3 regions of the Paenibacillus sp. FSL L8-0436 genome follow, and region 1 is predicted to be linked to each of the others. Evidence: a T-box and tRNA genes for the amino acid it is inferred to sense, from the RefSeq annotation. Region 1 holds a T-box; the other regions hold tRNA genes.
What was found. A T-box is a leader RNA that pairs with one kind of tRNA and senses whether it is charged. The one in region 1 lies ahead of lysS (lysine--tRNA ligase), so its partner is inferred to be a tRNA-Lys.
Positions count from the first base shown of each region.

Region 2: it has a tRNA-Lys gene. The T-box ahead of lysS (lysine--tRNA ligase) is inferred to sense a tRNA for this amino acid. The anticodon was not compared.
Region 3: it has a tRNA-Lys gene. The T-box ahead of lysS (lysine--tRNA ligase) is inferred to sense a tRNA for this amino acid. The anticodon was not compared.

Region 1 is NZ_CP151955.1:3,510,283-3,520,517, reverse strand. It holds partial or broken gene NSS79_RS16245 (YdeI/OmpD-associated family protein) at 1-402, shown strand, start outside; gene NSS79_RS16240 (hypothetical protein) at 491-670, opposite strand; gene NSS79_RS16235 (YebC/PmpR family DNA-binding transcriptional regulator) at 856-1,575, opposite strand; gene lysS (lysine--tRNA ligase) at 1,667-3,223, opposite strand; T-box leader at 3,288-3,551, opposite strand; gene NSS79_RS16225 (aminoglycoside phosphotransferase family protein) at 3,657-4,643, shown strand; gene NSS79_RS16220 (ABC transporter permease) at 4,792-5,361, shown strand; gene NSS79_RS16215 (5-methyltetrahydropteroyltriglutamate--homocysteine S-methyltransferase) at 5,433-6,548, opposite strand; gene NSS79_RS16210 (LysR family transcriptional regulator) at 6,564-7,496, opposite strand; gene NSS79_RS16205 (phosphodiester glycosidase family protein) at 7,603-8,724, opposite strand; gene NSS79_RS16200 (GNAT family N-acetyltransferase) at 8,896-9,384, shown strand; gene NSS79_RS16195 (TPM domain-containing protein) at 9,475-10,235, opposite strand, start outside.
Region 2 is NZ_CP151955.1:920,796-931,030, forward strand. It holds rRNA gene NSS79_RS04275 (16S ribosomal RNA) at 1-1,084, shown strand, start outside; rRNA gene NSS79_RS04280 (23S ribosomal RNA) at 1,418-4,344, shown strand; rRNA gene rrf (5S ribosomal RNA) at 4,423-4,539, shown strand; tRNA gene NSS79_RS04290 (tRNA-Ile) at 4,597-4,673, shown strand; tRNA gene NSS79_RS04295 (tRNA-Asn) at 4,677-4,752, shown strand; tRNA gene NSS79_RS04300 (tRNA-Ser) at 4,757-4,849, shown strand; tRNA gene NSS79_RS04305 (tRNA-Glu) at 4,868-4,939, shown strand; tRNA gene NSS79_RS04310 (tRNA-Val) at 4,946-5,021, shown strand; tRNA gene NSS79_RS04315 (tRNA-Met) at 5,105-5,181, shown strand; tRNA gene NSS79_RS04320 (tRNA-Asp) at 5,186-5,263, shown strand; tRNA gene NSS79_RS04325 (tRNA-Gln) at 5,376-5,450, shown strand; tRNA gene NSS79_RS04330 (tRNA-Lys) at 5,460-5,535, shown strand; tRNA gene NSS79_RS04335 (tRNA-Leu) at 5,550-5,633, shown strand; tRNA gene NSS79_RS04340 (tRNA-Gly) at 5,641-5,715, shown strand; tRNA gene NSS79_RS04345 (tRNA-Arg) at 5,726-5,802, shown strand; tRNA gene NSS79_RS04350 (tRNA-Pro) at 5,816-5,889, shown strand; tRNA gene NSS79_RS04355 (tRNA-Gly) at 5,902-5,972, shown strand; gene NSS79_RS04360 (WYL domain-containing protein) at 6,573-7,526, shown strand; gene katA (catalase KatA) at 7,621-9,078, opposite strand; gene glgP (alpha-glucan family phosphorylase) at 9,338-10,235, opposite strand, start outside.
Region 3 is NZ_CP151955.1:6,592,182-6,602,416, forward strand. It holds gene NSS79_RS30390 (CdaR family protein) at 1-564, opposite strand, end outside; gene cdaA (diadenylate cyclase CdaA) at 557-1,387, opposite strand; gene NSS79_RS30400 (zf-HC2 domain-containing protein) at 1,599-2,213, opposite strand; gene sigW (RNA polymerase sigma factor SigW) at 2,335-2,901, opposite strand; gene ppc (phosphoenolpyruvate carboxylase) at 3,548-6,340, opposite strand; tRNA gene NSS79_RS30415 (tRNA-Pro) at 6,913-6,986, opposite strand; tRNA gene NSS79_RS30420 (tRNA-Gly) at 7,001-7,074, opposite strand; tRNA gene NSS79_RS30425 (tRNA-Pro) at 7,087-7,160, opposite strand; tRNA gene NSS79_RS30430 (tRNA-Arg) at 7,174-7,250, opposite strand; tRNA gene NSS79_RS30435 (tRNA-Gly) at 7,259-7,333, opposite strand; tRNA gene NSS79_RS30440 (tRNA-Leu) at 7,341-7,424, opposite strand; tRNA gene NSS79_RS30445 (tRNA-Lys) at 7,441-7,513, opposite strand; tRNA gene NSS79_RS30450 (tRNA-Gln) at 7,519-7,592, opposite strand; tRNA gene NSS79_RS30455 (tRNA-Val) at 7,645-7,720, opposite strand; tRNA gene NSS79_RS30460 (tRNA-Glu) at 7,757-7,831, opposite strand; tRNA gene NSS79_RS30465 (tRNA-Thr) at 7,843-7,918, opposite strand; tRNA gene NSS79_RS30470 (tRNA-Asn) at 7,920-7,995, opposite strand; rRNA gene rrf (5S ribosomal RNA) at 8,002-8,118, opposite strand; rRNA gene NSS79_RS30480 (23S ribosomal RNA) at 8,197-10,235, opposite strand, start outside.

The DNA.
Region 1 (10,235 bases):
AAATAATGTTGGGTCGTCGTGAGTATGACGCCAAGCCCAATTACGTTACTATACTTGGACGCGGTCGAAGAATCTTTGTGTTTTGGCTGGATCGATGGAGTCAAACGCCTCGAAAAGTTGGGGTTAATGACTGATGAAGGAAGAAAGGTACTTCCTGATATGGACCACGATTCTTTTAAAATAGATAGGGTTATTGAGCAAAGGCTTAAAGAGGAAAGGCAAGTGTATGAGAATTTTTTGGCATTTCCAGCTCTTTATCAACGAGTACGGATCGACACGATACAATGCAATATTAAGCAACCCGAATTATTTAAGAGTAGATTAGACAAATTTATAACAAACACTAAAGAAAATAAAATGTACGGTCAATGGCATGATAATGGACGCCTTCTGGATTATTAGGATGCGCTAGATCAAATGGTGTATAAATGACAAAAAAAGCGGCAGAATATCTTCTGCCACTTTTCTTGGAGCTACTCAAGTGGAAGGATCACTTATACGTGTTTTGTTCATTTTTCTTATAAGTCGTCCTATCATCCCGGAGCGACTCTTTGCGGTTGTCGAGTTTTTTCTGCTCCCTTTGCTGGGCTTCCTGGCTGTTGACGGGTGCATTCTCCAGTTCTTCTACCGTATTGATCAGGTTTTTATCCGGCGTTGTTTCATGCGGCACTGTGTTGCCTCCTTTAAGTTGGATACTTATTAGTGTTCCAGCTTATTTTGGCATTTCCACAGCCAAATTATTCTTTCCAGCGCCTCCTAACAAAATAACCCCACATAAAGATTGCTGTCTCATATAAAAAAACGGCCAATGCAGATAAAATATCTGCTGGCCGTCTTCGGATGAAATCAGTGCTGCTATTCTTCGGAATCTACATTATGATATACCTGCTGTACATCATCCAGTTCTTCCAGAGCATCAATCAGCTTCTCAAATTGAGCCTCGGTATCTTCGGCAAGCGCGACATAATTCTGTGGAAGCATGGTTAGTTCTGCCACGGTGAAATCGGTTATGCCTGCATTGCGGAACACTTCCTGTACCGCATGGAACTGGTCAGGCGCGGCATATACAATGACAGCCTCGTCCTCTTCCAGTACATCGCGAACATCCAGGTCCGCTTCAATCAGCATTTCCATCACTTCATCGGCAGATTTACCTTCCAGACCGATAACGGCTGTTTGATCGAACATATACGTTACCGAACCACTGACACCCATGTTGCCGCCATTCTTACTGAACGCGGAACGCACCAGGGGAGCTGTACGGTTAACGTTATTCGTGAGCGCATCAATAATGATCATTGAACCGCTTGGTCCGAAGCCTTCATAACGAAGTTCAACATAATTCTCATCACCGCTGCCTTTAGCTTTTTCCAAAGCACGGTCGATAATGGCTTTCGGCACATTGTACGTTTTGGCGCGTTCCAGAACAACCTTCAACGCCCGGTTTGATTCCGGATCAGGTTCGCCCTTCTTCGCGGCTACATAAATTTCTACCCCAAACTTGGCGTAGACCTTACTTGTATTGGCATCCTTCGATGCTTTCTTTTCTTTAATATTATTCCATTTACGACCCATATAGTTTCCGCTCACTTTCCAACATTAATTATAAACAGTCGACTTCTATTATACCTCTGATCGAACGATCACGTAAAGGGCAGCCCATTTGCTAGGAAAAGTCTAACAAAGCCAGTATTTGTTCCGCTCCCAGCACCTGAATTAACACGGGAATCCGCGGTCCCTCCTGTTGATTGAGAGTGAATTGATAGATGAGTTTAAACAAACGTTTTTGATTGTTTTTCATTATTTTTTTGTCCTTATCGTGACAAATTGCGTAAATTTCCGTCATCAGCTCTTGTTCATCCATTCCTTCGCTTCGCAGTAAGCTGCAAAAATCTTTAATCCATTCCTGTTCGCCGGGCTCTAAAGTCTGATAATAGGCGATGTCAGGTTCAGTATTCACTGTAATCATACGCTGCGGAACCCATTGTCTGATCCAAAACTCCGCACGGTTTGCGGTTTGTTGCAGCAGTTCCTCGTCATGCCCTCCACCGTTACGTGCCATTATCTCCTTTAGCAGTTCGAAATCGAAGTCCACAAGCGGCAAAATACCGGAGACCTGACTGAAGCTTGGAGCCTTGGCCTCTGCAACATGGTTCATGGACAGCTCCAAAGCAGCTTTGATCTCTTCAGGGAGCGCTGGAGACGGGTAGGCTTCACGAAAACGCTCAAATTCGGCATAATTTCGGAGTACATCTTCATCCATCCCAATATGAAAAGCAGCATTCGGCTGATATTTCGCGAACAGAAACAATAGATTCTCCGGGGTATACACTTTCAGAAGATCCGCAGGCGTATAATGATTTCCCGACGAGCTGGACATTTTGGCGTGGCTGCCTTTGATGCTGATGAATTCGTAAGGCACGTAATAAGGCGGCTTATTCTCAAAGATTTGTGCGGAAATCACACTGGCTACGTTGAAGCTGCCTGTTTCAGAGGAATGATCGCGTCCACCGGGCTCGAATGCTACCCCTTCCATTCCCCAGCGCATCGGCCAGTCTATTTTCCAATGCAATTTGATTATAGCAGCCTCCGGAACAGAGACAGTGTTATGCTGACCACATGTGCATGTATAGGTTAGTGTTTCTGCCTGATCGTTAAAATCCACAACCGTAGTGCTGTCCTTTCCACATTGCTCACAATATACATGAACTGGATAAAAAGCGGCTCTGTCTTCTGCACTGGCTTCCCCTGTTTTAAATGACATGAGAATATCGTAAATCTCCCCTCTGCGGCGCAGCGCTTGAAGAATGGCCGGATTGTAGCGGCGCGACTGATACTCCCTGCTTTGATAGATAAACTCGGGTGTAATCCCAAATGCCATCAGCGCTTGTTCAAATTCTTGCTCGAAATGCTCCGCATAGGAGGAATGGCAGCCATAAGGACACGGAACCTTGGAATAGGGCAATCCAATATATCGTTCAAAGCCGGGATCTACATGATTAGGAACCTTCCGGAAGCGGTCGAAGTCATCCCATGAAAAAATAAACCTCACTTCCTTACCCGCTTTTTCGAGCGCTTTGCTTACAAAATAAGTCGTCGCGATCTCCCGGAAATTCCCGATATGTACCGAACCCGACGGGCTGATCCCCGAAGCACACACAAAGGCTTGCCGCTCAGGATGCATTTCAATTAACTGACTCGCTATTTTTTCTGCCCAATGCATAACCAATCACCTCTACTTTTTTAGTTGGGAAAAGCAAAAAAGCTCCCGTCCGCAAGATTGTCATCTTGAGGACGAGAGCTATAATTAGCGTCGTGGTACCACCTCTGTTTGCGAACAGGTTACCCTGCTCACCTCTTCGGGTACGGCCATTACGCTTATACCCTATCTCTGTAACGGGAGATCCCGTCATACCATCCTTGAGCAACCGGCTCAATTCCGTATGAAGCTCGGAGACTTTATTCGTTGGAATCATCGCTGCTCCATTTCACCAGGCTGGAGCTCTCTGTGAACAATACGTTCCAATTACTCTTCTCTTCATTGCTGTTGTTGATGTAAGTTATTGTAAGCCATAGTAACCCGGTTCATGTACATCTGTCAATAACATCCTTTTGATGAATGGGTATGTTACGATAGCTTCAAGGAGGCTGATGAGATGAAAGAGAGCTGGGAACGGACAGAGCAACCTGTTTCACTGGAGCTTAAGCAAATTAAGGAGATTGTCGAGCCTGTATTCTCCGGGAAACGAGTAACCTATGCTGAAGCAATGTCTACTGGATTTCGAAATTCCAACTATAAGATCACTGTGGAGGGAATGGCTGACCCCTTTGTGCTTCGCCTGTACAGTGAGGATGGTAGGATCGCTTACAAAGAGCTGGCCATTGCCGGACTTATAAGTCCGACTGTCCCTGTAGCGAATTTTATTCATGTTGATACAAGCTGCACCATTTTTAATCAGCCGTGGGCTGTGCAGGAATGGAAACAAGGAATTCACTTACGTGATGTATTAAAAACCGGAACAGCTCTGGATGTCGCATCAGCCGCAGCTTCAACCGGCAGAGTTCTAAACGGCATACATAATTACACATTCCCGGAGTTTGGTTTCTTCGGCAAAGACCTGCGGATCTCCGAGCCGTTCAATACTGATGCCGAAGGTTTTCTCGCCTTCGTTGAGGACAGCCTCTTCCATAAACCTTGCGGGAGCTGGCTTGGTGATAAGCTGACACAAGCAGTTTGGTCCTTCTGCCAGTCAAATCTTGTAGCTTTGAAGGAAAGCCGGAGCCATGCCAGACCCGTCCTCGTCCATTCTGATTTTAACGGATTGAACATTCTGATGCAGCGTGATGCTGCAGACTGCTCTGTGTCAGCTGTTCTGGATTGGGAGTTCGCTTTTTCCTGGAACAGATACGTTGATATTGGCAACATCCTGCGTTATGAAGCGGCTGATTCTGTCTTTGAGAAGCATTTTATTGCAGCCTATCTGGAGCACGGTACGGTTCTGGATAAGAACTGGCGGCTTCTCTCCAAGCTGGAGGATCTCATTGCCCTATGTGAACTGTTGAATCATTCTTCAAGAGAAACTCCCAACCGGATAAGGGATCTTCAGCAGTTGGTTGCGAACACTGTCCTACCCTTCCGCTGATGTGTTTTATCCTGAACAACCTTCCTACAGCATGAAGACAGATACCTAAAATGTGCTGATATCCCCTGTTATTTACCCATTTCAATCAACTGCAAGTGCCATATATATAAGTTGAATGAGGTAAACACCTACACTTAGGAGGGATATCATGTATAAGCCGATCCGCAAAAAAAATTTCAGAAGAAGACCTCTGGTCATAAAAATCCAAAAACATAAAAGAGTTGAACCGAAAAGAATAAGACCTCTGGATATCTGGAGCACAATCCGTCCATCGGCTTTTAGGGCAATCGGTGCCCCTAACAGCGTTGTCAGCATAACTAAAGCAGATCAGCTTACCAAAATTCCTTTTCCTGTGGTTCAATTCGATTTATGCGGTGAATATGATCCCATCCACTCCGTGTTTATTCCAAAAACTTCAGGCGTTTATTCCATCAGTTCATTGATTGCCGTCAATCCGATAAACCCTACTGTCAATTACGTCATTGCACTTGTGATCCTGGTGAATGGTATTCAATCTCCTAATACACCGGTAGACAACGATTTTTTCGGCACCAATGTAAACAGAAGCAACGCTACAAGTGTTTCTACGATCTTGAAACTGAACGGCGGCGATCGGGTTGAAATCTTTGCCACCACCACAACTCCAGGCTTTATAGATCAATTTTCAATTGTTGTCACCACTTCTTTCGAAGCTGCCAGATTCCCGTCTCCTTGCTGACTCGCGAATCTGCACTAAGAGACCGCTCCTAATTTCAGGAGCGGTCTCTTAGTGGGTAACTCGTATTCTGTTCAGATCCAGACTTCATTAGCGGTTTCAATAACCAGGCGCAGCTTATCCCACTGCTCTTCCTCAGTCAGCATATTGCCTTCCTCCGTGGAAGCAAATCCGCATTGCGGACTCAGACACAGCTGCTCAATATTCACATATTGGGCGGCTTCTTCAATTCGGAGCTTAAGCTGCTCTTTACTCTCAAGGCCTCCATGTTTGGTAGTCACCAGCCCCAGTACTACAAATTGATCACGGATAAACCGCAGCGGCGCGAAATCACCGGACCGTTCATTATCGTATTCAAGGAAAAAAGCATCGACCTCCGCCTGAGCAAACAGCACTTCGGCAATTGGCTCATATCCCCCTGCGGCGAACCAGGTGGAGCGGAAGTTGCCCCGGCATACATGCAGGGCAATCGACATATCCGCCGGACGTAGAGAGATACTCTCGTTAATCAGCCGCACATAGTCCTGCGCCAGCTGGTCCGGATCAATTCCCCGGCTGCGCAGATGCGCCCGGTGTTTGCCGCTGCAGAGCGTTCCCCAAGTCGTATCGTCCAGCTGCAGATAGCGGCAGCCTGCATCATAGAAAGCCTGAATCGCTGCCCGGTACACTGCTATAATATCTGCGTACAGCATTTCACGCTCCGGATAAATTCCATTCCCGTTATAATCCTGCACGAAATGAAACAAGGCAGGAGAAGGAATCGTCATTTTTACCGGCGTATCTCCGGCTAACTGCTGCGTCTTGATAAATTGTCCGATCATGGGATGATCCGTAAAGGCGATTTTACCGACAATCTTGAAGCTCTCCGCCCGCTGGGCAGTTTCTTTCGAGCCGCCGCCTTGGTTCAGGCTGATTTTCTGTGTGCCTTGGATTCCGAAGAAGAAATCAAGATGCCACCAGGAACGCCGGAACTCACCATCTGTGACCGCCTTAAGTCCCAGCGCCTTTTCCTGCTCCAGCAGCTTGGAAATCTCTTGATTCTCTATCTCATAAAGCTGCTCTGCCGTGATTTCACCCTGTTCAAACAGATTGCGGCCGGTCTTAATCTCATCTGTACGCAGGAAGCTGCCGACGATGTCGTAACGAAAGGGAGGAGCATTTCTTTTGGAGCCGATAACTGGACTGATCATACGTCCCTCCTGCTGTTATAGTAAGGATTGATTGAAGTCGAAATATTGTTCAGACACCAGATCATTCAGAATTTCAATGAACCCGGACATGATTTCGCTTGGCTTGCGGTCCTTGTGGGCAATCCAGCCAACCGTGAACACTTCATTGCTGTCAAAAGGAACCGTTACGAGCCCTTCGCCGTTCAGCTCAGAGGCCATAATACCCGTGCCTATCGTATAGGAATCACTCCCCAGCAACAAGTGGGTCAGCGTGGCCCGGTCTGTCACTTTAACATTTTTCTGAATCTGCGTGAAGCTCAGCATCTCTTCGGAAAAATGCAGCGAATTGTTATCCCCTTGCTCAAAGGTAATATAGGGATACGGAAGAATGTCGTCCTGTGTAACCCGTTCCTTAGCGGTCAGTGCGTGGCCCGTTCTGACATAAACATGCGGGTTCGTATTGAACAGCGGGGTGAATTTCAGGTTCCCGTCGCTGAACAGCTTATTCATCACTTTATAGTTACTCTCGTTGATATACAGAATACCGAGATCGCTACGCAATGTGCGGACATCTTCAATAATTTCATAAGTCTGCGTTTCTCTCAGGCTGAAATTATATTCCGCCACATTACGCTCGTTCATCAACCTGACAAACGCATCAACGACAAAAGCATAATGCTGGGTCGATACGGAAAAATAAATCGGGCTGCGTTTTTTGCCGGTATACCGGTTCTCCATAAACTCGGTTTGTTCAATGATCTGCCGGGCATAGCCCAGAAATTCCATCCCTTCAGCAGAGATGCTGATCCCTCTGTTGTTTCGTTCAAATATAGTAATTCCCAGTTCGCTCTCCAGTTCCTTAATGGCGTTGGAGAGACTGGGCTGCGACACAAAAAGCCTTTTGGCCGCTTCATTCATCGAGCCGCTGTTGGCAATTTCAATTGCGTAGCGGAGCTGCTGCAATGTCAACCCTGTTCCCCCTCCGGTCCTTAAGCGATAATTCAGCATCACAGAAGATATCGTAGCATAGAACCTTCTGACGTTCCACGTCTGTTCTGTCTAGGATACCTGCAGTTTAATGTGTCCGCTTCTTTCCAGCATCGATCTTGGCAGGGTCCAGGCCTTCCCAGATGTTCGTAATATCCGCCTGCTCCGGGTGCTCAAACACCAGAAAAGCCGTAGGCAAATAACGTTCTCCGTATTGCGAAGAAGGTTTGTTGACGATCTCGTTGTCCTTAACAAGTACGGTGGATGAACCTCCGTCCAGATTGGCAGCGATCACCGCTCCGTGCTTCAGCATGATTTGCTGCACATCATATAGATTGGCGCCGATGCTGTATCCGGGCTGTCGTCCGTCGATCACCACAAATAGAAGAGCACCGTCATCACGTTGACCCATCGCCGTTCTTGGAGCAATCCCCCAGCCTTCGGCCGCATTCTTAATGAGGCCCTTGCCATTGACGATCAATCTCGGTTGAAAGGACACTGCCTCCTGTACACCAAGATCACTGAGCTCATTCAGCGAATAATTGCCGGCGATCATTTTACCTTGCTTATCGAGGCCGACGATTTGTGTTGATTTTTTTCCGCCCAAGCCATTGTAAAACAATTTCCCTTGCGAAATCACGAGACCTATCGGTTTAAATCCGTTGCCCTTCCAGTTCGGGTCGGCGAAGCCGCCACCGTTCACACCGGCAATCGCGCCGGTTCGTGACACCATGCTGGACACTTTCTCGCCCGATCCAATTTTGCCGGGAACACCCAGCCGTACCTTGGTCGGATCATTAACGGTCATGACATAACCGGAATAACCCGTGCCGGACACTTCCTCAATCTCGACCAGAGGTTTCTCCACCTCCACCGGCGGCTGTACAATGGTATGGGTGTCCTTCTCATCTCCCATATGCACAAAGCGTTCATTGTACTCCTTAACCCGGTCTTTCAGTTCATCTTCACCAATGATATATTTCGCCATATAGCGGTGCTGTGTGGTAATCAGCGTATCTGCGATCAAGTAGCGAAGATTATGCGCGGAAGGCGCAAAATACAGCCAGCTCCCCCCGGCGATTAGTAATAGGATCAAGATTAAAAAAAGTCTGGAGAGTGTGCGTAAAAAGCTTTTTTTCTTGCGCTTGCGGACCGGTTTTTTCTTCTTCTTGCTTACAGCATTGCGCTGAGGTAATGATGATGAGCTCACTTCGTAAAGCCTCCCTAATACTTCTATTAATGGTAATAAGAATGAAAACATGTACTTTCATCATAGACGATAATGAAAGATTAAAAGTTTCATTTTTTTCAATTCTGCTGCTGAAGGTTAGGAGACAGTGTACTATAATGAGGTTAACTGTCGTTTGGAGGGGGATTGCCAATGAATTTTAAAGATTTTGAGATTAGAAAGTTTCGGCTTTCGGATATCGAACAAATTGTTACCTTGTTCTATGAGACGGTTCATTCCGTAAATAAAAAAGATTATTCTGAGCAGCAGCTTGACGCCTGGGCAGATAACAATGACCGGGAAACCCGGCAGAATGCCTGGAAAGAATCGTTAAGCAGCCACATTTCTTATATAGTCCAGTTGAATGACAGCATCATCGGTTTTGCGGATATGTCACCTGAGGGATATCTGGACAAACTATTTACGCATAAAGACTTTCAGGGGCAAGGCATTGCCTCGGGATTGTTAAAAGTACTTGAAGCCGAGGCCAGAAGCTTGGGACTGGTCCAAGTAACTGCCGATGCAAGCATCACGGCAAAGTCTTTTTTTGAACATCACGGCTATAGGTCCGTTCAGATGCAGGCGGTGGAGCGAAAAGGTGTTATCCTGCATAATTTCAAGATGATCAAAGAGTTAGACTAACAAAGTAATATTAAACTTTACATAAAAAATAATGCCCGTTGACCTTGTAGGGTCACTCGGGCATTGGATATCGCCTTTTCCGCCATCATTTCATCCGTGTCTTTCCTTGCGGCTGCCATAACCGTATAGTGCGATTTTTCTGTTCCGCCATACTATCGCAAGGCTAAACAACAGGATAAACACAAGAAACAGACCGCTGACTATTCCTTTGGATATAGAAACAGGCTGGTTTTCCACTACCGTTGCTTTGTCAGCCGGTAATGCAGCCGTACTGGAAACGGCAATAGTTTCTGAACTTGCCACTGTGGAACTCTGGGGAATATCTGCTCTGGCCAACAAGAATTTGTGCAAAGCATTGACTGTTGCTACCGCACCACCTGCGTAATTTTTTCGAGCAAATTCCGGTTCAAGCACCGTATCCAGAATTTCCTGCATCGCCTCATTGGTCAGCATTCCGTCGATGTCCTTGCCTTGCAGTATATGGTAATTGTCCCCGCCGATGTCCAGCACCAGCATTACATCCTTGGAACCCGCCCCAATGGAGGCGAATTTCGAATACGTATATTCCTGCAGGTTTTTGTCTGCGGAATTTTTAACCGTAACCACATAAATGCCGCTTCCGGTCGTTGTCTTGAAACGGTTGCTGGATTGGTTGAGATAAAGCTTGCTGACCTTTTTGAGAACTCCGGCATTATCGGACACGTAGATTTTAGAACCAACCTGCTCCTTCCAGACTCCGCCCAGCTTTTGGATCAGTGACCCGTAAGTTTTACGTGCCCCGAAGCTGTACTCCTTCCTGGCAAAGTCCGGCGCAAGCGACTGGGAAAGAATTTGTGATAAAACAGCGTCAT
Region 2 (10,235 bases), 2.6 Mb from region 1:
AGTAACTGCTACCGGAGTGACGGTACCTGAGAAGAAAGCCCCGGCTAACTACGTGCCAGCAGCCGCGGTAATACGTAGGGGGCAAGCGTTGTCCGGAATTATTGGGCGTAAAGCGCGCGCAGGCGGCTATTTAAGTCTGGTGTTTAAACCTTGGGCTCAACCTGAGGTCGCACTGGAAACTGGGTGGCTTGAGTACAGAAGAGGAAAGTGGAATTCCACGTGTAGCGGTGAAATGCGTAGATATGTGGAGGAACACCAGTGGCGAAGGCGACTTTCTGGGCTGTAACTGACGCTGAGGCGCGAAAGCGTGGGGAGCAAACAGGATTAGATACCCTGGTAGTCCACGCCGTAAACGATGAGTGCTAGGTGTTAGGGGTTTCGATACCCTTGGTGCCGAAGTTAACACAGTAAGCACTCCGCCTGGGGAGTACGGTCGCAAGACTGAAACTCAAAGGAATTGACGGGGACCCGCACAAGCAGTGGAGTATGTGGTTTAATTCGAAGCAACGCGAAGAACCTTACCAGGTCTTGACATCCCTCTGAATCCACTAGAGATAGTGGCGGCCTTCGGGACAGAGGAGACAGGTGGTGCATGGTTGTCGTCAGCTCGTGTCGTGAGATGTTGGGTTAAGTCCCGCAACGAGCGCAACCCTTGACTTTAGTTGCCAGCAGGTAAGGCTGGGCACTCTAGAGTGACTGCCGGTGACAAACCGGAGGAAGGTGGGGATGACGTCAAATCATCATGCCCCTTATGACCTGGGCTACACACGTACTACAATGGCCGGTACAACGGGAAGCGAAGCCGCGAGGTGGAGCCAATCCCAGCAAAGCCGGTCTCAGTTCGGATTGCAGGCTGCAACTCGCCTGCATGAAGTCGGAATTGCTAGTAATCGCGGATCAGCATGCCGCGGTGAATACGTTCCCGGGTCTTGTACACACCGCCCGTCACACCACGAGAGTTTACAACACCCGAAGTCGGTGGGGTAACCCGCAAGGGAGCCAGCCGCCGAAGGTGGGGTAGATGATTGGGGTGAAGTCGTAACAAGGTAGCCGTATCGGAAGGTGCGGCTGGATCACCTCCTTTCTATGGAGAATCGTCACCTGCAACGGTGACATTCAAATCGGAAGCTCAGCTTCCAAAACTCAGGTTTAGGCCTGTTACTCACTCGTTGGTCAGTTTTGAGAGTTTAAGCTCTCAAGTAGTACCTTGATCCTTGAAAACTGGATACCGAAACGAATTTGCGTTTTAGAACATCTTTTAGCTGAAACTTGTGTGAACAAGTTTTAATTAATAGTGATACTGAGCGAAGGTTTTGGATTGTGAGCGACTTTTGGCTTTAAACAGACTGGCGGACAGAGCGATCTGGAAGCGCTGTTTAAAACAAGATGAGCGAATAAGCCAAATACCAGAGCGATTGGTTAAGCTAATAAGAGCACACGGAGGATGCCTAGGCGCCAGGAGCCGACGAAGGACGTGGCGAACAACGAAACTGCCTCGGGGAGCTGTAAGCAAGCTTTGATCCGGGGGTGTCCGAATGGGGAAACCCAGCTGTGGTAATTCGCAGTTACTTCTCTCTGAATACATAGGGGAGATAGAGGCAGACCAGGGGAACTGAAACATCTAAGTACCCTGAGGAAGAGAAAACAATAGTGATTCCGTCAGTAGCGGCGAGCGAACGCGGAACAGCCTAAACCAAGGGGCTTGCCCCTTGGGGTTGTGGGACGTCTCACATGGAGTTACAAAGGAATATGGTAGGCGAAGAGGTCTGGAAAGGCCCGCGATAGAGGTAAAAGCCCTGTAGCCTAAACTGTGTTCTCTCCGAGACGGATCCCGAGTAGTGCGGGGCACGTGAAACCCCGTATGAATCCAGCAGGACCATCTGCTAAGGCTAAATACTACCTGGCGACCGATAGTGAAACAGTACCGTGAGGGAAAGGTGAAAAGCACCCCGGAAGGGGAGTGAAATAGAACCTGAAACCGTGTGCTTACAAAAAGTCAGAGCCCGATCTAGGGGTGATGGCGTGCCTTTTGTAGAATGAACCGGCGAGTTACGTTTAACATGCAAGGTTAAGGTGAGAAGCCGGAGCCGCAGCGAAAGCGAGTCTGAATAGGGCGAATGAGTATGTGGACGTAGACCCGAAACCGTGTGATCTACCCCTGTCCAGGGTGAAGGTGCGGTAACACGCACTGGAGGCCCGAACCCACGTATGTTGAAAAATGCGGGGATGAGGTGGGGGTAGCGGAGAAATTCCAATCGAACTCGGAGATAGCTGGTTCTCCCCGAAATAGCTTTAGGGCTAGCCTCGGTGAATGGAGTGGTGGAGGTAGAGCACTGATTGGGTGCGGGGCCCGCAAGGGTTACCAAGCTCAGTCAAACTCCGAATGCCATTAACTTCTTGCCGGGAGTCAGACAGTGAGTGCTAAGATCCATTGTCAAAAGGGAAACAGCCCAGACCATCAGCTAAGGTCCCCAAGTGTGTGTTAAGTGGGAAAGGATGTGGAGTTGCACAGACAACCAGGATGTTGGCTTAGAAGCAGCCACCATTGAAAGAGTGCGTAATAGCTCACTGGTCGAGTGACTCTGCGCCGAAAATGTAACGGGGCTAAACACACCACCGAAGCTATGGCTAGATACGATGTATCTGGGGTAGGGGAGCGTTGTATGCAGGTTGAAGGTGTACCGTAAGGAGCGCTGGACAGCATACAAGTGAGAATGCCGGTATGAGTAACGAAAAGATCAGTGAGAATCTGATCCGCCGAAAGCCCAAGGTTTCCTGAGGAAGGCTCGTCCGCTCAGGGTAAGTCGGGACCTAAGGCGAGGCCGAAAGGCGTAGTCGAAGGACAACAGTTTGAAATTACTGTACCACCGTAATCCGCTATGAGCGATGGGGTGACGCAGGAGGGTAGTGACGCGGACTGATGGATGTCCGTCTAAGCAGTGAGGCTGGTGTGTAGGCAAATCCGCACACCATTAAGGCTGGGCTGTGATGGGGAGCGAAAATTGTAGTAGCGAAGGTCATGATCTCACACTGCCAAGAAAAGCCTCTAGCCAGGAGAAGGTGCCCGTACCGCAAACCGACACAGGTAGGCGAGAAGAGAATTCTAAGGCGCGCGGAAGAACTCTCGTTAAGGAACTCGGCAAAATGACCCCGTAACTTCGGGAGAAGGGGTGCCTCGGTAGGGTGAATAGCCCGAGGGGGCCGCAGTGAAAAGGCCCAAGCGACTGTTTAGCAAAAACACAGGTCTGTGCGAAGCCGCAAGGCGAAGTATACGGGCTGACGCCTGCCCGGTGCTGGAAGGTTAAGGGGAGCGGTTAGGAGTAATCCGAAGCTGTGAACCGAAGCCCCAGTAAACGGCGGCCGTAACTATAACGGTCCTAAGGTAGCGAAATTCCTTGTCAGGTAAATTCTGACCCGCACGAATGGCGTAACGACTTGGGCGCTGTCTCAACGAGAGATCCGGTGAAATTTTAATACCTGTGAAGATGCAGGTTACCCGCGACAAGACGGAAAGACCCCATGGAGCTTTACTGCAGCTTGATATTGAATTTGGGTACGATCTGTACAGGATAGGTGGGAGCCGTAGAGGCAGGAGCGCAAGCTTCTGCGGAGGCGCCGTTGGGATACCACCCTGATCGTATCTAGGTTCTAACCTGGTACCCTAATCGGGTACGGGGACCGTGTCAGGCGGGCAGTTTGACTGGGGCGGTCGCCTCCTAAAGAGTAACGGAGGCGTTCAAAGGTTCCCTCAGAATGGTTGGAAATCATTCGAAGAGTGCAAAGGCATAAGGGAGCTTGACTGCGAGACCAACAAGTCGAGCAGGGACGAAAGTCGGACTTAGTGATCCGGTGGTACCGCATGGAAGGGCCATCGCTCAACGGATAAAAGCTACCCTGGGGATAACAGGCTTATCTCCCCCAAGAGTCCACATCGACGGGGAGGTTTGGCACCTCGATGTCGGCTCATCGCATCCTGGGGCTGAAGTAGGTCCCAAGGGTTGGGCTGTTCGCCCATTAAAGCGGTACGCGAGCTGGGTTCAGAACGTCGTGAGACAGTTCGGTCCCTATCTGTCGTGGGCGCAGGAAATTTGAGAGGAGCTGTCCTTAGTACGAGAGGACCGGGATGGACGTACCGCTGGTGCATCAGTTGTTCCGCCAGGAGCATGGCTGAGTAGCTACGTACGGACGGGATAAGCGCTGAAAGCATCTAAGCGTGAAGCCCCCCTCAAGATGAGATTTCCCAATTAGTAAGACCCCTTGAAGACGACGAGGTAGATAGGTTGGAGGTGGAAGTGCAGCAATGCATGGAGCTGACCAATACTAATCGGTCGAGGGCTTATCCAACAATTTAAGACGCAGATTTGTTTCGGATTCAGTTTTCAGGAATCAAGGTTCCTGAAGCATTTACGCTGTAAATGCCCGTTTGGTGGCGATAGCGGAGGGGTTCCACGCGTACCCATCCCGAACACGACCGTTAAGCCCTCCAGCGCCGATGGTACTTGGACCGAAGGGTCCTGGGAGAGTAGGACGCCGCCAAGCGGACAACCACACACACTGTGGTATTTTTTTTGCCCTTAATATTTGTATACGGTAGAAGGGCCTTTAGCTCAGCTGGTTAGAGCGCACCCCTGATAAGGGTGAGGTCGGTGGTTCGAGTCCACTAAGGCCCACCATTTTCCCTGATAGCTCAGTTGGTAGAGCACTCGACTGTTAATCGAGTTGTCACAGGTTCGAGTCCTGTTCGGGGAGCCATTATGGAGAGGTGTCCGAGTTTGGCCGAAGGAGCACGATTGGAAATCGTGTAGGCGCCACAAGCGTCTCGAGGGTTCGAATCCCTCTCTCTCCGCCACAAATTTTCAACAAGCATGGCCCGTTGGTCAAGGGGTTAAGACACCTCCCTTTCACGGAGGTAACATGGGTTCGAATCCCATACGGGTCATATCATGGAGGCTTAGCTCAGCTGGGAGAGCATCTGCCTTACAAGCAGAGGGTCGGGGGTTCGATCCCCTCAGCCTCCACCATAACATTTCCCTAAGAAGCTGAAGCTTCGCAATGGATTCTAGGTGTTTTTCTGGGACCGAAAGGGAACAATAACTTTTACTGACGCGGGGTGGAGCAGCCCGGTAGCTCGTCGGGCTCATAACCCGAAGGCCGCAGGTTCAAATCCTGCCCCCGCAACCAATTTGGAACCGTGGTGTAGTTGGCCTAACATGCCTGCCTGTCACGCAGGAGATCGCGGGTTCGAATCCCGTCGGTTCCGCCATTAGTATGGCATCAGGGATCAGAAGTATAAGCTTCGCAAGAATTACTTTGCAATCTCGCAACGAAGTGCAGAGTATCCGCCCTGTTCCGTGTTTTTAGCTAATTATAAATATTGGGGATTAGCCAAGCGGTAAGGCAACGGACTTTGACTCCGTCATGCATAGGTTCAAATCCTATATCCCCAGCCATTTTCATGAGAGCCATTAGCTCAGTTGGTAGAGCACCTGACTTTTAATCAGGGTGTCGAAGGTTCGAGTCCTTCATGGCTCACCATTTCTTTAAAGTGTGCGCGTGTGGCGGAATGGCAGACGCACCAGACTTAGGATCTGGCGTTTTACGACGTGGGGGTTCAAGTCCCTTCACGCGCACCATGTTTTTGCGGACGTGGCTCAGCGGTAGAGCATCGCCTTGCCAAGGCGAGGGTCGCGGGTTCGATTCCCGTCGTCCGCTCCATATAGATTTTGCGCCCTTAGCTCAGCTGGATAGAGCGTTTGACTACGAATCAAAAGGCCGGGAGTTCGAATCTCTCAGGGCGCGCCATTTTTAATATTAACGGGATGTAGCTCAGCTTGGTAGAGCACCTGGTTTGGGACCAGGGGGTCGCATGTTCAAATCGTGTCATCCCGATTGTACACCTATGCGGGTGTAGTTCAATGGTAGAACTTCAGCCTTCCAAGCTGATAGCGTGGGTTCGATTCCCATCACCCGCTTAACAGAATGAACCACAAAAAAAGCCTGCAATATGCAAGGCTTTTTTTGTGCTGTGTGCTCAAGAGTCATGCAGCAGCTACAGTCTAGTGAAATTAGCAAAGTTAGAGTGGGACATTACCCAGCGAATCATACGATAAAAACATTAACGTTATTGCAATCTGTATGCATATAGAAATTAACGACTTAATACTATACATAATAAGTTCCAATAAACCGATTATAAGTTATAATTGCCCAATTTTTCATGGGATAGTAATAAAGTTGAAGGGACGTAGTAATGGTGGATTCGAAATTTAATTTAGATGTATTATCGGGCAGTTCTATTTCAAACGATACAGAGATACATAAAGCGTATGGGCACCAAACTGCTTACTTTACTTTATCTGAAAGAGTTGAGAATACATTTGATCAATAGCTAATAGTAAAGGGAAAGCAAACTAATTAATAGTAGCTTGACGAACACGTTGGGAGATAGTTCCTTCGTGTTTTTTTGTCTGCCGGAAAGTGTGTTTCGTGACAGCCAACAGGTCTGTGAAGCTGGTATATTAGATTTACGATATCGGGCTTCAATGATCAGGAAGTATTAAGGAGCAACTCAAATGACAGATAAAGTAATTCGAATCTTCAGAATTATTAATGCGATTCAATCTAATCCTGGTATTACGGCGACAGATTTGGCTTTCAGATGTGATGTGAACGTTAGAACGATCTACAGGGATCTTGAGATCATCAGCCATTTTGCGCCCGTTACGAATGAGGGGAGAGGCACCGGCTATAAGTTTCTTGGCAAGTTCTTTCTCTATCCGCTTGATTTTTCCGAGCAGGAAGCGTTGGCATTCTCTCTATTGCCTTCTGTACTCAATGAGGACAAAATCCCTCCGGGTTTCCATACAGCTTATGACAAAGTAATGGGTACACATATGAAGGAGAAATCCAGGCAGAACGGGATTCTGGAGAACATTGCTGACATCATTCAGATGGGCACACCCGCCTATCGTAAAGAAAGCCGGAATTTTCTACAGCCGATTATAGGGGCGATTCTGGAGCAGCGGCGGATCCGAGCTGTATATCACTCGCAGTCGCGCGATGCGACAACGGAACGTGAGATCGATCCCTATTATTTGATTCCGCGTGATCAGCGCTTTTACCTCATTGGGTATTGCCACCTTAAAAAGGCCATCCGAACCTTCAGAATCAGCCGTTTTCTGGATGTGGAGATAATGGAGGCGGGCTTCGACAAGGGCAACTTCAATATTAAGAAATATTTGAAAAATACCTGGTCCATCGACCGCGGCAATAAAAACATAAAGTTCAAGGTGCGGTTCCAGCCGGAGATTGCGCGTTATATTAAGGAAGAGGAACTGTTCGTTCATCCGTGGATGAGCGATGAGCCGGATGGCAGTCTGCTGTTCGAAGTGACTGTGAACAATGAAAAAGAATTCATGAAGTGGATATTGCAATACGGGCCAAATGCAGAAATCCTGGAGCCGACATCGGCCAGAGTGGAGCTAAAGCACCGGCTGGAGCATTGGATGAGTATTTATAGGGAATAGGAGTAAAGTATCCTCTTGATCCTGATCTAAACACCGTCATTTTTAGGGCAACAAGAAACCCCGAACCTCAAGGTCCGGGGTTTTGCATATGATTTTATTCAGCTAGAGGTACAGGCAATCCCAGACCTTCGGCGATGCGCTGACCGAATTCAGGATCGGCTTTGTAAAAGTGGCCGATCTGGCGGATTTTGATCTCGTCGAACTCGACAGGAGTCATGGCACCGACAATATTGCGGACAAGACGCGTACGTTCCTCTTCGCTCAGTAGCCGGTAGAGGTCGCCGGCTTGTGTATAATGATCATCGTGATCATAAGGGACACTGTCTGCCTGACCGGAAACGTTGTATGGAGCTGGTTTATGCTGCGGAGATTCCGTTGCTCCGCCGAAGCTGTTAGGTTCGTAATACACAGAGCTGCCGCCGTTGCTGCCAGAGTTCATTGCACCGTCACGCTGATTGTTGTTGACCTCGGCAATAGGCCGGTTGATCGGCAATTGGTTATGATTCGCACCTACCCGGTAGCGGTGGGCATCGGCATAGGCGAATAGGCGGCCTTGCAGCATTTTGTCGGGGGATGCTTCAATGCCCGGAACAAAAGAACCAGGAGAGAAGGTAGCCTGCTCTACTTCTGCGAAATAATTTTCCGGATTGCGGTCCAGGACCATACGGCCAACCTCAATTAATGGATAATCCTTCTGCGACCATACCTTGGTCACATCGAATGGGTCGAAACGGTACGTGTCTGCATCCTCTACAGGCATAATCTGCACATGCAGTCTCCATGCCGGGAAATCTCCTTTATCAATTGCGTTGAACAAATCCTCTGTATGATAATCCGGGTTCTCCCCGGCAATTTGTGCTGCCAGATTTACATCAAGATTTCTTACGCCCTGTTCAGTTTTGAAATGGTATTTCACCCAGACAGCCTTGCCTTCGGCATTCACCCATTTGAAGGTGTGGCTGCCGAACCCGTGCATATGACGGAGTGTAGCCGGGATGCCGCGGTCGGACATAAGAATGGTTACCTGATGCAGGGATTCAGGAGATAGAGACCAGAAATCCCAAACAGCATTTGGATTCTTCAAATGAGTCTGCGGGTGACGTTTCTGGGTATGGATGAAATCCGGGAATTTGATCGCATCGCGAATGAAGAAGACCGGTGTATTGTTGCCGACGAGATCATAATTTCCTTCTTCTGTGTAGAACTTTACTGCAAACCCGCGTGGATCACGGACCGTATCGGAAGAGCCCAGCTCTCCGGCAACGGTGGAAAAACGAATGAACATTGGCGTGCGTTTGCCGACTTCGGACAGGAATGCTGCCTTGGTATATTGTGACAAATCCTGAGTGACTTCAAAATATCCATGAGCGCCGGCTCCTTTGGCGTGGACAACACGTTCAGGAACACGCTCCCTGTTAAAGTGGGCCAATTTCTCCAGCAGATGAACATCCTGCAGCAAGGTAGGTCCACGGGAGCCTGCGGTCATTGAGTTCTGGTTGTCTCCGACAGGGGCACCCCAGCTTGTTGTAAGTTTGTTATTGCTCTGACTCATGAATACAATCACCTCGTAATTAAGATTTGATATTAGATTTAGTATAAGTTCTATAATAACAAAGAAAACGGGAAAAGCAATTCTTTTTTATAATAATTTTAATTAACAATATGCGGAAATGGGTAGAATCATGATACTGGGACCGCATACAAATAACTCCCATCCGCAACAGCGGACGGGAGCAGGGGAAAGGCAGGATAGGCGGCTAAGGCGTCAGAAAAGTAGTATAGCTAAAGATTGGCGCTGAAAAATACGCCGCTTAGCCTTTGATATACATTCTGCTGTAATATTCATCCAGCATACGTTTGCTCGCGAATTCAACACGGGTGGTCTCGATGCTCTTGCGCATCATTTGTACCCATTTCTCCCGGTTGTCATAGAAGGTAGGGAGCACGCGGTTCAAGAGGGTGTCGTAAAGCGCGTCGCTGTCATGCTTGTCGAGCACTTCGAAATCGGTGGTCTCGAAGCCGTCGCCAATCTGCCAGCCATTCTCGCCGTCGATGCAGGCTTCCGGCCACCAGCCATCCAAAATCGAGCAGTTGAGGACGCCGTTCATAGCCGCTTTCATTCCGGAGGTGCCGCTGGCTTCCAGCGGTCTGCGCGGATTGTTGAGCCAGATGTCGGAGCCGCGGGTTAGCTGTGCCCCGATGGTCATATCGTAGTTTTCCAGGAAAACGACACTTTTCGGATATTTTTTCATCATTGCCACGAGATTGCTGACAATTTTTTTGCCGTTGTCATCCAACGGATGGGCTTTGCCGGAGAAGACGATTTGGATTTTTCCGTCCCTCAGGTAAGGCTCAATGACTTCCGGCTGGGAGAAAATCAGGTCACTGCGTTTGTAAGGAGCGGCGCGGCGGGAGAAGCCGATAAGCAGATTGTCCGCATTCAGGGCGATGCCGGAGCGTTCCTCGATGAACCCGACCAGCTCATTTTTAATTTCTTTATGCGTGGCCCAAAGATCCCCGTTCTCCTCAAAGGTGCGGGTAATCCGTTCGTCCACCCAGGTAGGGGTATGAATGGCATTAGTAATGCCGATGATCTCGGATCTGCCGGCAACTTCCTTCCACATTATGTTCGCAGTATCAGCGTGAAGCTGGGCCACTGCATTGGAAATGCGCGACAACCGCAGACCGGCTACGGTCATATTGAAAGGA
Region 3 (10,235 bases), 3.1 Mb from region 1:
TTCACTTTCGCCATCCAGCTCGATGATCCCCTGCACCTTAGCCACCCTGCTCAGCTCGCTGTCAGCCAGCGTAACCTCAGCCGTCTCCGGCTGAATCACCGGGGTGCCGACCTGATAGCCCGCCGCCGGCTCGCCCTTCGTACTTATTGTGACCGGAAATGACTTTGTAGTCCGCAGTTCCACATGCACATTCACTTGTTTAGGCTCCATGGATTCATACAGCACCCCGCTGGGCAGCGAATAGTTTAGCGGCAGCGTTGTATCCCCCGGCTGTAATCCGCTTAAATCCACCGAAACCTTATAGGCATCCGACAACTTAAAGTTAAGGTCGGATCTTTTGCCCCGAACCTCCAGCCTTACGCTGTCAACGTCCATGGTGTAGATATACTTTTCGTCATCAAATCCGCTTCTCGCTATCTTAACATTCTCAATGATTTTCGATTCAGTATTAACCGTAGTCTGGTTCGTAGGCTCCGTATCCACATGTACAATGGTCCATAAAATCACACCGAAGACAAGCGCAAGAATTTTGTTGAAGTTATTGTTCTTCATCCACTTATCCATTGCTCTTGCCCCCTCTCCGTTTCCAGAAAGCAGAACTTTTCTCCTTCAGCGGGGAAGTCGCACTAAGCTCCTGGTGCAGCTTCGAGATGAGCGATTCTTCCTTAATGTCCCTCACAATTTGCCCGTTAATCGCCAGCGAAATTTGCCCGGTCTCTTCGGAGACCACAACAGACACAGAATCCGCGACTTCGCTGATCCCAATGGCCGCCCTGTGACGTGTCCCCAGCTCCTTGCTGATGAACGGATTCTCCGACAACGGCAAATAACAAGCTGCGGCAGCGATTTGACCATCCTGCATAATCAGCGCACCGTCATGCAGCGGGGTGTTGGGAATGAAAATATTGATCAGCAGCTCAGAGCTGACAACAGAACGCATCGGAATGCCGGATTCAGTAAATTCATTAAGTCCAGTCGCCCTTTCGAAGACAATTAAGGCCCCTATCTTTCGCTGGGATAAATAATTCATGGCTTTAATGACTTCACCGATTAATTTACTGACTTCCTCATCATTCTCCGAGGTTCGTCCAAAAAATTTGCCCCGTCCAAGCTGCTCCAGTCCCCTTCGCAGTTCAGGCTGAAAGATAATAAAGATCGCAAAGATCCCAAAGGTATAAATCTGATTCATCAGCCATTTCAGGGTATACAAATCCAGCAGGGTGCTCAGCGCCCAAATAATAACCAGCACCAATATCCCCTTCAGGAGTTGAACCGCCCGCGTTCCGCGAACCATATTGAGCACTTTATAAATAATATAACTGACAATCAGAATATCGATTATATCTTTAATGGACTCTTTCCATGTAAGGTCAGTAAAATAACTCATTGCCTAAAACCCCCGTCATTTCATATTAGCTGGGTTTATGTAAAATGTCTGTAAGTTCTGTATCAATATCTAGGTTATAACGTTCACGCTCAGGTTGCAAGTTTAGGTCGTTGGGGTTTTATGTTTTAGACGTTTAAAGACAACAAAAAAGCGCCATCTTTCCGGAAAAAGAGGCGCAAATGAGTTTTCTGCTAAAAGCAACCATATCTAATTAACGGTAGGCAACTTCAGAGAACATGTTCGTCACTTTATACCAGAGCCAACTTACCGCTTGGTCTATGCTTTTGACTTGCCCGGAAATATGAGCGGTTGAAGCCTTGTACAGAGTGCCGTCGATCACAGTCACATTGCCGTTGACTTCCCCATATACTTGAGTTTTACCGTTCTCCACCGTAAGATCGCCGGAAATGATTTTGCCGGAAGGTACGATAACCGTATCTCCTTTGATGACAACCTGATCGAGGTCGCTTCCTCTGACTACAAGCTGTCTATCCTGATTCCAAAAAGTAACGGAGCTCAGCAACATCACAAAAATAAACAAGGACGCCGCAGTAAGCGCGGGATGTCGCTTGATCCAGGTGATAAACGCTCTTTCCTTCTTGGATTTCGGTAATGAATTCATAATCCGGCCTACAAGATCCTCCGAGGCAACAGGGTTCTGGTGCATCAGCGAGAACATCAGCATATCGGTCTGTTCCAATTCTTTGAACTTCGCACGGCAATCCGGACAGGATAGAAGATGCTCCTTCAATTCCCTCTGCTGCAGTTCGGGCAAGTCGTCATCCAGGTAGTCGTGCATCATAGAGACGGCCAGTTTGCATTCCATAGGAGCCAATCCTTTCATGAGTGCTATTTAATTATTTCAAAACAAAGAGACAGGGCGCATAAGACTTGCTTAACTTACATACGTCGCTCCCTGAAGGACGTTTCATAAAAATAAATCTATTTTACATTTTAGGGCCTAATTTTTTACGTAAAAATTCACGTCCGCGGTGAACCCGTGTCTTGATCGTCGTTACAGGCATATCCAGCACATCACTGATCTCCTGAAGCGACAAATCCTGCAAATAACGCAAAATCATCACGGACCTGTATTTGACGGGCAAACTGTCGATAGCCTCATAAATCAGCGACTGTGTCTCAGAGAGCAAAAGCTCTGTCTCCGGTGTCACATTGTCGCTGGGAATCATCGAATAGCCGTCAATACCTTCCTGATCGTTCATCTCGGCATCCAGCGAATACGTTGGTTTGCGCTTGCGCAGCCTATCAATGCAGAGGTTCGTGCCAATCCGGTAAATCCAGGTTGAGAACTTCTGCTTATCATCATAACGGTCCAAATTTCGATACACACGCAAAAAAGTCTCCTGAACGATATCCTCCGCTTCATGGCGGTTGTTCAGCATCCGGTAAGCCAGATGATATATCTTGTCTTTATATAGTTCCACAAGCTCGGCAAATGCCCTTTGGTCGCCTTTCAAGGCGAGCTTTGTCAATCTGCCTTCCAAATTCTCCACCTGTTAACTCCCCCAGACTTGCCGCCCTTGGTATTTCATCTCTTGAATGTCCACGGTACAAGCATTTAAATCGTAATTCATGTTCCGGCAAAAATCAAGGATTGTATTGTTACCTATAGGTATATTGGGTAAAATCCACGCATTGCTTAGACGGTGATTAATCGCCGCTGCGGGAAACATTTGAACTTCTAGTCGCTGTTATTGTCAGATTCCCTGATTTGAACCGCTGGCAGCGGTAGGAATCCGACAATAAAGGCGGACGCTACCGCTCCTCCAGTTGCAAATTTTCTCTTCGCTGCTCCATCACCGGTATGGGCATGCCATGTAATTCAGCCCAAATTATCTTTCAGCAACAAAGGCTAAGAGGCATAAGGCTGGAAGCTGCTCCGTAACGGCTGCTTCAGCTAATGTAAAGGGAACAAGATCCGTATCTCTTACCGGACCCTTAAGGCCGGATACATAGAAACACAAAAACCCGTCCGGACTCCATACCAGAGGCGGACGGGTTTGACGGAAGCGGCTTTGCCGGCTTCGAAAAATCAACGACTAAGAGAGTGACATCATGAATATTAACTACAGTAGATCAACTTCAAAGATCTACTTCTTGAAGATCAAATATTGCAAACCATCAAGTCAGATCAGAGTATCAGCCCGTGTTCCGCAGACCGGCGGCAATACCATTGATCGTGAGCAGCACCTCACGCAGCAGCTCGGCGTCATCGCCTTCAACCTCGCGAAGAGCTCTCAGCTCGGACAACAACTGCACCTGCAGGTAGCTGAGTGGATCAACGTATGGATTGCGCAGCCGGATAGATTCCTGGATCACAGGAACGTTATCCAAAATATCCTGCTGGCCGGTGATTTTGAGAATGAGTTCTGAGGTCAGCTTGAATTCGGCTTCGATCTGGCCGAATATCCGCTGACGCGCTTCCTCATTCTTACCCATGCTTGCGTATTCCTTGGCGATAATCAGATCGGCCTTGGCAATAGCCATTTGCAGGGTGTCAATGAGCGTAGTAAAGAAGGAGAAATTCTCATACATATGCTGCATGATCTTCAGGTTCTCTTCCTTATCCTCATAGAAGCTCTGCAGCCCTGTTCCAGCGGCGTACCAGGCCGGGAGCAGATAACGGCTCTGCGTCCATGCAAACACCCATGGAATGGCGCGCAGATCCTCAAAACGGTCACTATTCTTACGCTTCGAAGGACGGGAACCGATATTGAGTTCTCCAACCTCAGGCAGCGGTGTTGATTCTTTGAAATAAGCAAAGAAATCCGGATCACGGAAGATCAGATCCTGATATTTGTTAAGTGAAACTTCGGAAATCCGGGCTACTATCTCTTCCCACTTGCTTTCGTACAGATCAGCCTCAGGCATTCTGGCATTAATAGCTGCCGTCACAAGCGCCGAGGTTGCCTGCTCCAAGCTGCGGTAAGCAATACCTTGCATTGAATACCGGGAAGAAATAACCTCACCCTGTTCCGTAATCTTGATGCCACCGCCAATGGTTGAGGCCGGTTGAGCAAGAATACTGCGGTTCAGCGGCATCCCGCCGCGTCCGAGCGCACCACCACGTCCGTGGAAGAATTTCAGCTTAATCCCGAATTCCTCAGCAGTAGCCGTAATTTGCTTCAATGCAACGCGCAATTCCCAGTTCGCGGTAACTACCCCGCCGTCTTTGTTGCTGTCCGAATAGCCAAGCATTATTTCCTGCACATCGCTCATCGCACTAACGGCATCACGGTAGATCGGCATACTAAGCAGTGTATGCATAATTTGTGGCGCATCATGTAAATCATCAATGGTCTCAAACAGCGGCACTGCCTGCAGCGTACATACAACTGTTCCATCATTATCTTTGCGGAACAAGCCGACTTCCTTCGCGAACACCATAACCTCTAAGATGTCGCTCGCTGCTTCAGCCATACTGATCAAATAACTGGTGATGCATTGCTTGCCGTATTCCTCCTGCGCAGTGAAGATCGTACGGTACACCGCAAGACATTCCTCTGTGCTCTCACTGTAAGTCTGGTAAGGTGAAGTCAGCGGACGCGGATCATTCAGCAGATTCTCCAGAATTCGAATTTTTTCATTTTCTTCTAATTTAGCGTAATCCTGCGTGATGTTCATTTTGGCCAAAATTTCTGTCATCGCATTTTCATGCTCCTGACTGTGCTGGCGAACATCCAGTGTAGCCGTGTGGAAGCCAAACAGCTCCACCTGGCGGATCAGCTTCTTAATGTAGGTATCCGCTACATAATCCGCATAGTGATGACGCAGACTGCGGTCTATCACGTTCAAATCATCTATGAATCGTTCTGGTGAGGAGTAGCGCTCAGGCGTACCCTTTTTCTCATCATCCAGCACGTTCTGTATCTTGGAGATCATGTAACTTAGTTTAATCCGGTACGGCTCGTTATCATTGCGCCAGGCATCAACCCGGTTAAGATTGATAATGTTGCGGTCCTGTTCAATGGAATCCACCAGTTCCTGCGTCACCTCAACGATGCTTGTACTAAAACTCAGGTACTGCATGAGTTCGCGCATGATACGCTGATATTCCCGGATAGCCAGCTTGCGCTGCAAGCGCAGCGTCTGCAGCGTAACCGCAGCAGTCACTGAAGGGTTGCCATCGCGGTCCCCGCCGATCCATGAGCCAAAACGCAGATACGTCGGTACATGCCAGTTCTGGCCTGGATAGTATTTGCTCAGACATCGCTCAAGCTCTTGGTAGACATCCGGCAATACTTGAAAAATCGTCTCATGGAAATAATACATTCCATTACGCACTTCATCGAGTACCGTAGGCTTGCGGTCACGCAGCTCATCGGTCTGCCACAACGTGATGACCTCGTTCAGCAGCTTCTCACGTAACTGTTCGCGTTCCCGGAAGGTCAAGGTAGGATTATCCAATCCCATTACATCGTCGGAAATCCGTTTATGAATATCAAGGATCGCCCGGCGCATAGCTTCCGTAGGGTGAGCCGTCATGACCAGCTCTAGTGAGAGGCCATTCATGATTTCATGGACATCCTCATGGGAGAAGTCACGCTCGCGTAGCTCCTGAATAGCGCTTTCTATGGACCCGGGCTGTACAGTCTCCCCGGCTGAACGTTCATAGTCGCGTTTTCGGCGAATGCGGTGATTCTGTTCGGCGATATTCACCAGTTGAAAATAGATGGCGAATGCCCGTATCACCAGGTGGCGATTCTCAGGATCCAGTGAATTAATTAGCTCTTTAAATTCATTGTGCAGTTCAGGCAAAAACAATGAGCGCAGCGATTTACTGGTCTCGCGGATCTTCTCCACGATTTCCAGCAATTCGTTACCGCCTTGATGAACCAAGACTTCGCCCAGAATATTCCCCAGGAACCGTACGTCCCGCCGCAGCAGATTGTTGGAGTTGCTTTTGCTAACGGTAGTCGTAAGTTCGGTCATGCTGCTCCCCCCATCCTCTTCCGGATCAATGTTCTTAACATTGTCTATTTGAAGCTTTCCACATATCATACAATAAAACCGCCCGGAAATCTTCAACTTATTGCGCTGTAAAGCGTCGCAGTAATTACGATTATACACCAATTTGGCGTTTTATACAGTCATAAAATACTTATTATATTGGCTGATTAACAGGGTATTTATGTAAAGACAATGACTGGCATAAATTTATATTATCTAAACATATAAAAAACCATTAAAAATTGGGGGGTTCATTTCGTAGCATTATGAGGATTTCCTGACGCCCTAGCATTCTAATAACCAGGCCCTGTACAATCGAACAGAACGGCTTGGATTGCCTACCTTCCAAATACCTAAACCTATCATGAAACACGGTCAGAGAGCCTTGAGCGAGTTCTCCTGCCACATCAAGCGGATGTTAGGTCCTTCCCGTCCAAAGCGCGCATAAAACCCACTTGGGTTATGGAGAGCTTCATTATCACTCTATCATTCACTTAAGTAAACAAAAAACTCCTACCGGAGTAAGAGTTAAATGTCAGCTGATTAGCTGAGTATCGGGATGACACGATTTGAACATGCGACCCCCTGGTCCCAAACCAGGTGCTCTACCAAGCTGAGCTACATCCCGAAACTATGAGATTATGGAGCGGGTGATGGGAATCGAACCCACGCTATCAGCTTGGAAGGCTGAAGTTCTACCATTGAACTACACCCGCATAGGTGTACAATCGGGATGACACGATTTGAACATGCGACCCCCTGGTCCCAAACCAGGTGCTCTACCAAGCTGAGCTACATCCCGTTAATATTAAAAATGGCGCGCCCTGAGAGATTCGAACTCCCGGCCTTTTGATTCGTAGTCAAACGCTCTATCCAGCTGAGCTAAGGGCGCAAAAATTATGGAGCGGACGACGGGAATCGAACCCGCGACCCTCGCCTTGGCAAGGCGATGCTCTACCGCTGAGCCACGTCCGCAAATAAGTGGTGCGCGTGAAGGGACTTGAACCCCCACGTCGTAAGACGCCAGATCCTAAGTCTGGTGCGTCTGCCATTCCGCCACACGCGCATAATACTAATAAAAGTGAGCCATGAAGGACTCGAACCTTCGACACCCTGATTAAAAGTCAGGTGCTCTACCAACTGAGCTAATGGCTCGCATTTGGCAGGGGATATAGGATTCGAACCTATGATGACGGAGTCAGAGTCCGTTGCCTTACCGCTTGGCGAATCCCCTATGATGGATACCTTTATAATGCCCATAATTTCTATAAATATCAAGAAGTTTATGGTGGAGGCTGAGGGGATCGAACCCCCGACCCTCTGCTTGTAAGGCAGATGCTCTCCCAGCTGAGCTAAGCCTCCATATGTATGCCTTCAAAGGGTAATGATAATTATTGTTGGTGACCCGTATGGGATTCGAACCCATGTTACCTCCGTGAAAGGGAGGTGTCTTAACCCCTTGACCAACGGGCCATGTAAATCTGTGGAGCTCTCAACCGGATTCGAACCGGTGACCTCTTCCTTACCATGGAAGCACTCTACCTACTGAGCTATGAGAGCATGGCTCCCCGAACAGGACTCGAACCTGTGACAACTCGATTAACAGTCGAGTGCTCTACCAACTGAGCTATCAGGGAATATCCGCTTGGCGGCGTCCTACTCTCCCAGGACCCTTCGGTCCAAGTACCATCGGCGCTGGAGGGCTTAACGGTCGTGTTCGGGATGGGTACGCGTGGAACCCCTCCGCTATCGCCACCAAACGGGCATTTACAGCGTAAATGCTTCAGGAACCTTGATTCCTGAAAACTGAATCCGAAACAAATCTGCGTCTTAAATTGTTGGATAAGCCCTCGACCGATTAGTATTGGTCAGCTCCATGCATTGCTGCACTTCCACCTCCAACCTATCTACCTCGTCGTCTTCAAGGGGTCTTACTAATTGGGAAATCTCATCTTGAGGGGGGCTTCACGCTTAGATGCTTTCAGCGCTTATCCCGTCCGTACGTAGCTACTCAGCCATGCTCCTGGCGGAACAACTGATGCACCAGCGGTACGTCCATCCCGGTCCTCTCGTACTAAGGACAGCTCCTCTCAAATTTCCTGCGCCCACGACAGATAGGGACCGAACTGTCTCACGACGTTCTGAACCCAGCTCGCGTACCGCTTTAATGGGCGAACAGCCCAACCCTTGGGACCTACTTCAGCCCCAGGATGCGATGAGCCGACATCGAGGTGCCAAACCTCCCCGTCGATGTGGACTCTTGGGGGAGATAAGCCTGTTATCCCCAGGGTAGCTTTTATCCGTTGAGCGATGGCCCTTCCATGCGGTACCACCGGATCACTAAGTCCGACTTTCGTCCCTGCTCGACTTGTTGGTCTCGCAGTCAAGCTCCCTTATGCCTTTGCACTCTTCGAATGATTTCCAACCATTCTGAGGGAACCTTTGAACGCCTCCGTTACTCTTTAGGAGGCGACCGCCCCAGTCAAACTGCCCGCCTGACACGGTCCCCGTACCCGATTAGGGTACCAGGTTAGAACCTAGATACGATCAGGGTGGTATCCCAACGGCGCCTCCGCAGAAGCTTGCGCTCCTGCCTCTACGGCTCCCACCTATCCTGTACAGATCGTACCCAAATTCAATATCAAGCTGCAGTAAAGCTCCATGGGGTCTTTCCGTCTTGTCGCGGGTAACCTGCATCTTCACAGGTATTAAAATTTCACCGGATCTCTCGTTGAGACAGCGCCCAAGTCGTTACGCCATTCGTGCGGGTCAGAATTTACCTGACAAGGAATTTCGCTACCTTAGGACCGTTATAGTTACGGCCGCCGTTTACTGGGGCTTCGGTTCACAGCTTCGGATTGCTCCTAACCGCTCCCCTTAACCTTCCAGCACCGGGCAGGCGTCAGCCCGTATACTTCGCCTTGCGGCTTCGCACAGACCTGTGTTTTTGCTAAACAGTCGCTTGGGCCTTTTCACTGCGGCCCCCTCGGGCTATTCACCCTACCGAGGCACCCCTTCTCCCGAAGTTACGGGGTCATTTTGCCGAGTTCCTTAACGAGAGTTCTTCCGCGCGCCTTAGAATTCTCTTCTCGCCTACCTGTGTCGGTTTGCGGTACGGGCACCTTCTCCTGGCTAGAGGCTTTTCTTGGCAGTGTGAGATCATGACCTTCGCTACTACAATTTTCGCTCCCCATCACAGCCCAGCCTTAATGGTGTGCGGATTTGCCTACACACCAGCCTCACTGCTTAGACGGACATCCATCAGTCCGCGTCACTACCCTCCTGCGTCACCCCATCGCTCATAGCGGATTACGGTGGTACAGTAATTTCAAACTGTTGTCCTTCGACTACGCCTTTCGGCCTCGCCTTAGGTCCCGACTTACCCTGAGCGGACGAGCCTTCCTCAGGAAACCTTGGGCTTTCGGCGGATCAGATTCTCACTGATCTTTTCGTTACTCATACCGGCATTCTCACTTGTATGCTGTCCAGCGCTCCTTACGGTACACCTTCAACCTGCATACAACGCTCCCCTACCCCAGATGCTAGTGCATCTAGCCATAGCTTCGGTGGTGTGTTTAGCCCCGTTACATTTTCGGCGCAGAGTCACTCGACCAGTGAGCTATTACGCACTCTTTCAATGGTGGCTGCTTCTAAGCCAACATCCTGGTTGTCTGTGCAACTCCACATCCTTTCCCACTTAACACACACTTGGGGACCTTAGCTGATGGTCTGGGCTGTTTCCCTTTTGACAATGGATCTTAGCACTCACTGTCTGACTCCCGGCAAGAAGTTAATGGCATTCGGAGTTTGACTGAGCTTGGTAACCCTTGCGGGCCCCGCACCCAATCAGTGCTCTACCTCCACCACTCCATTCACC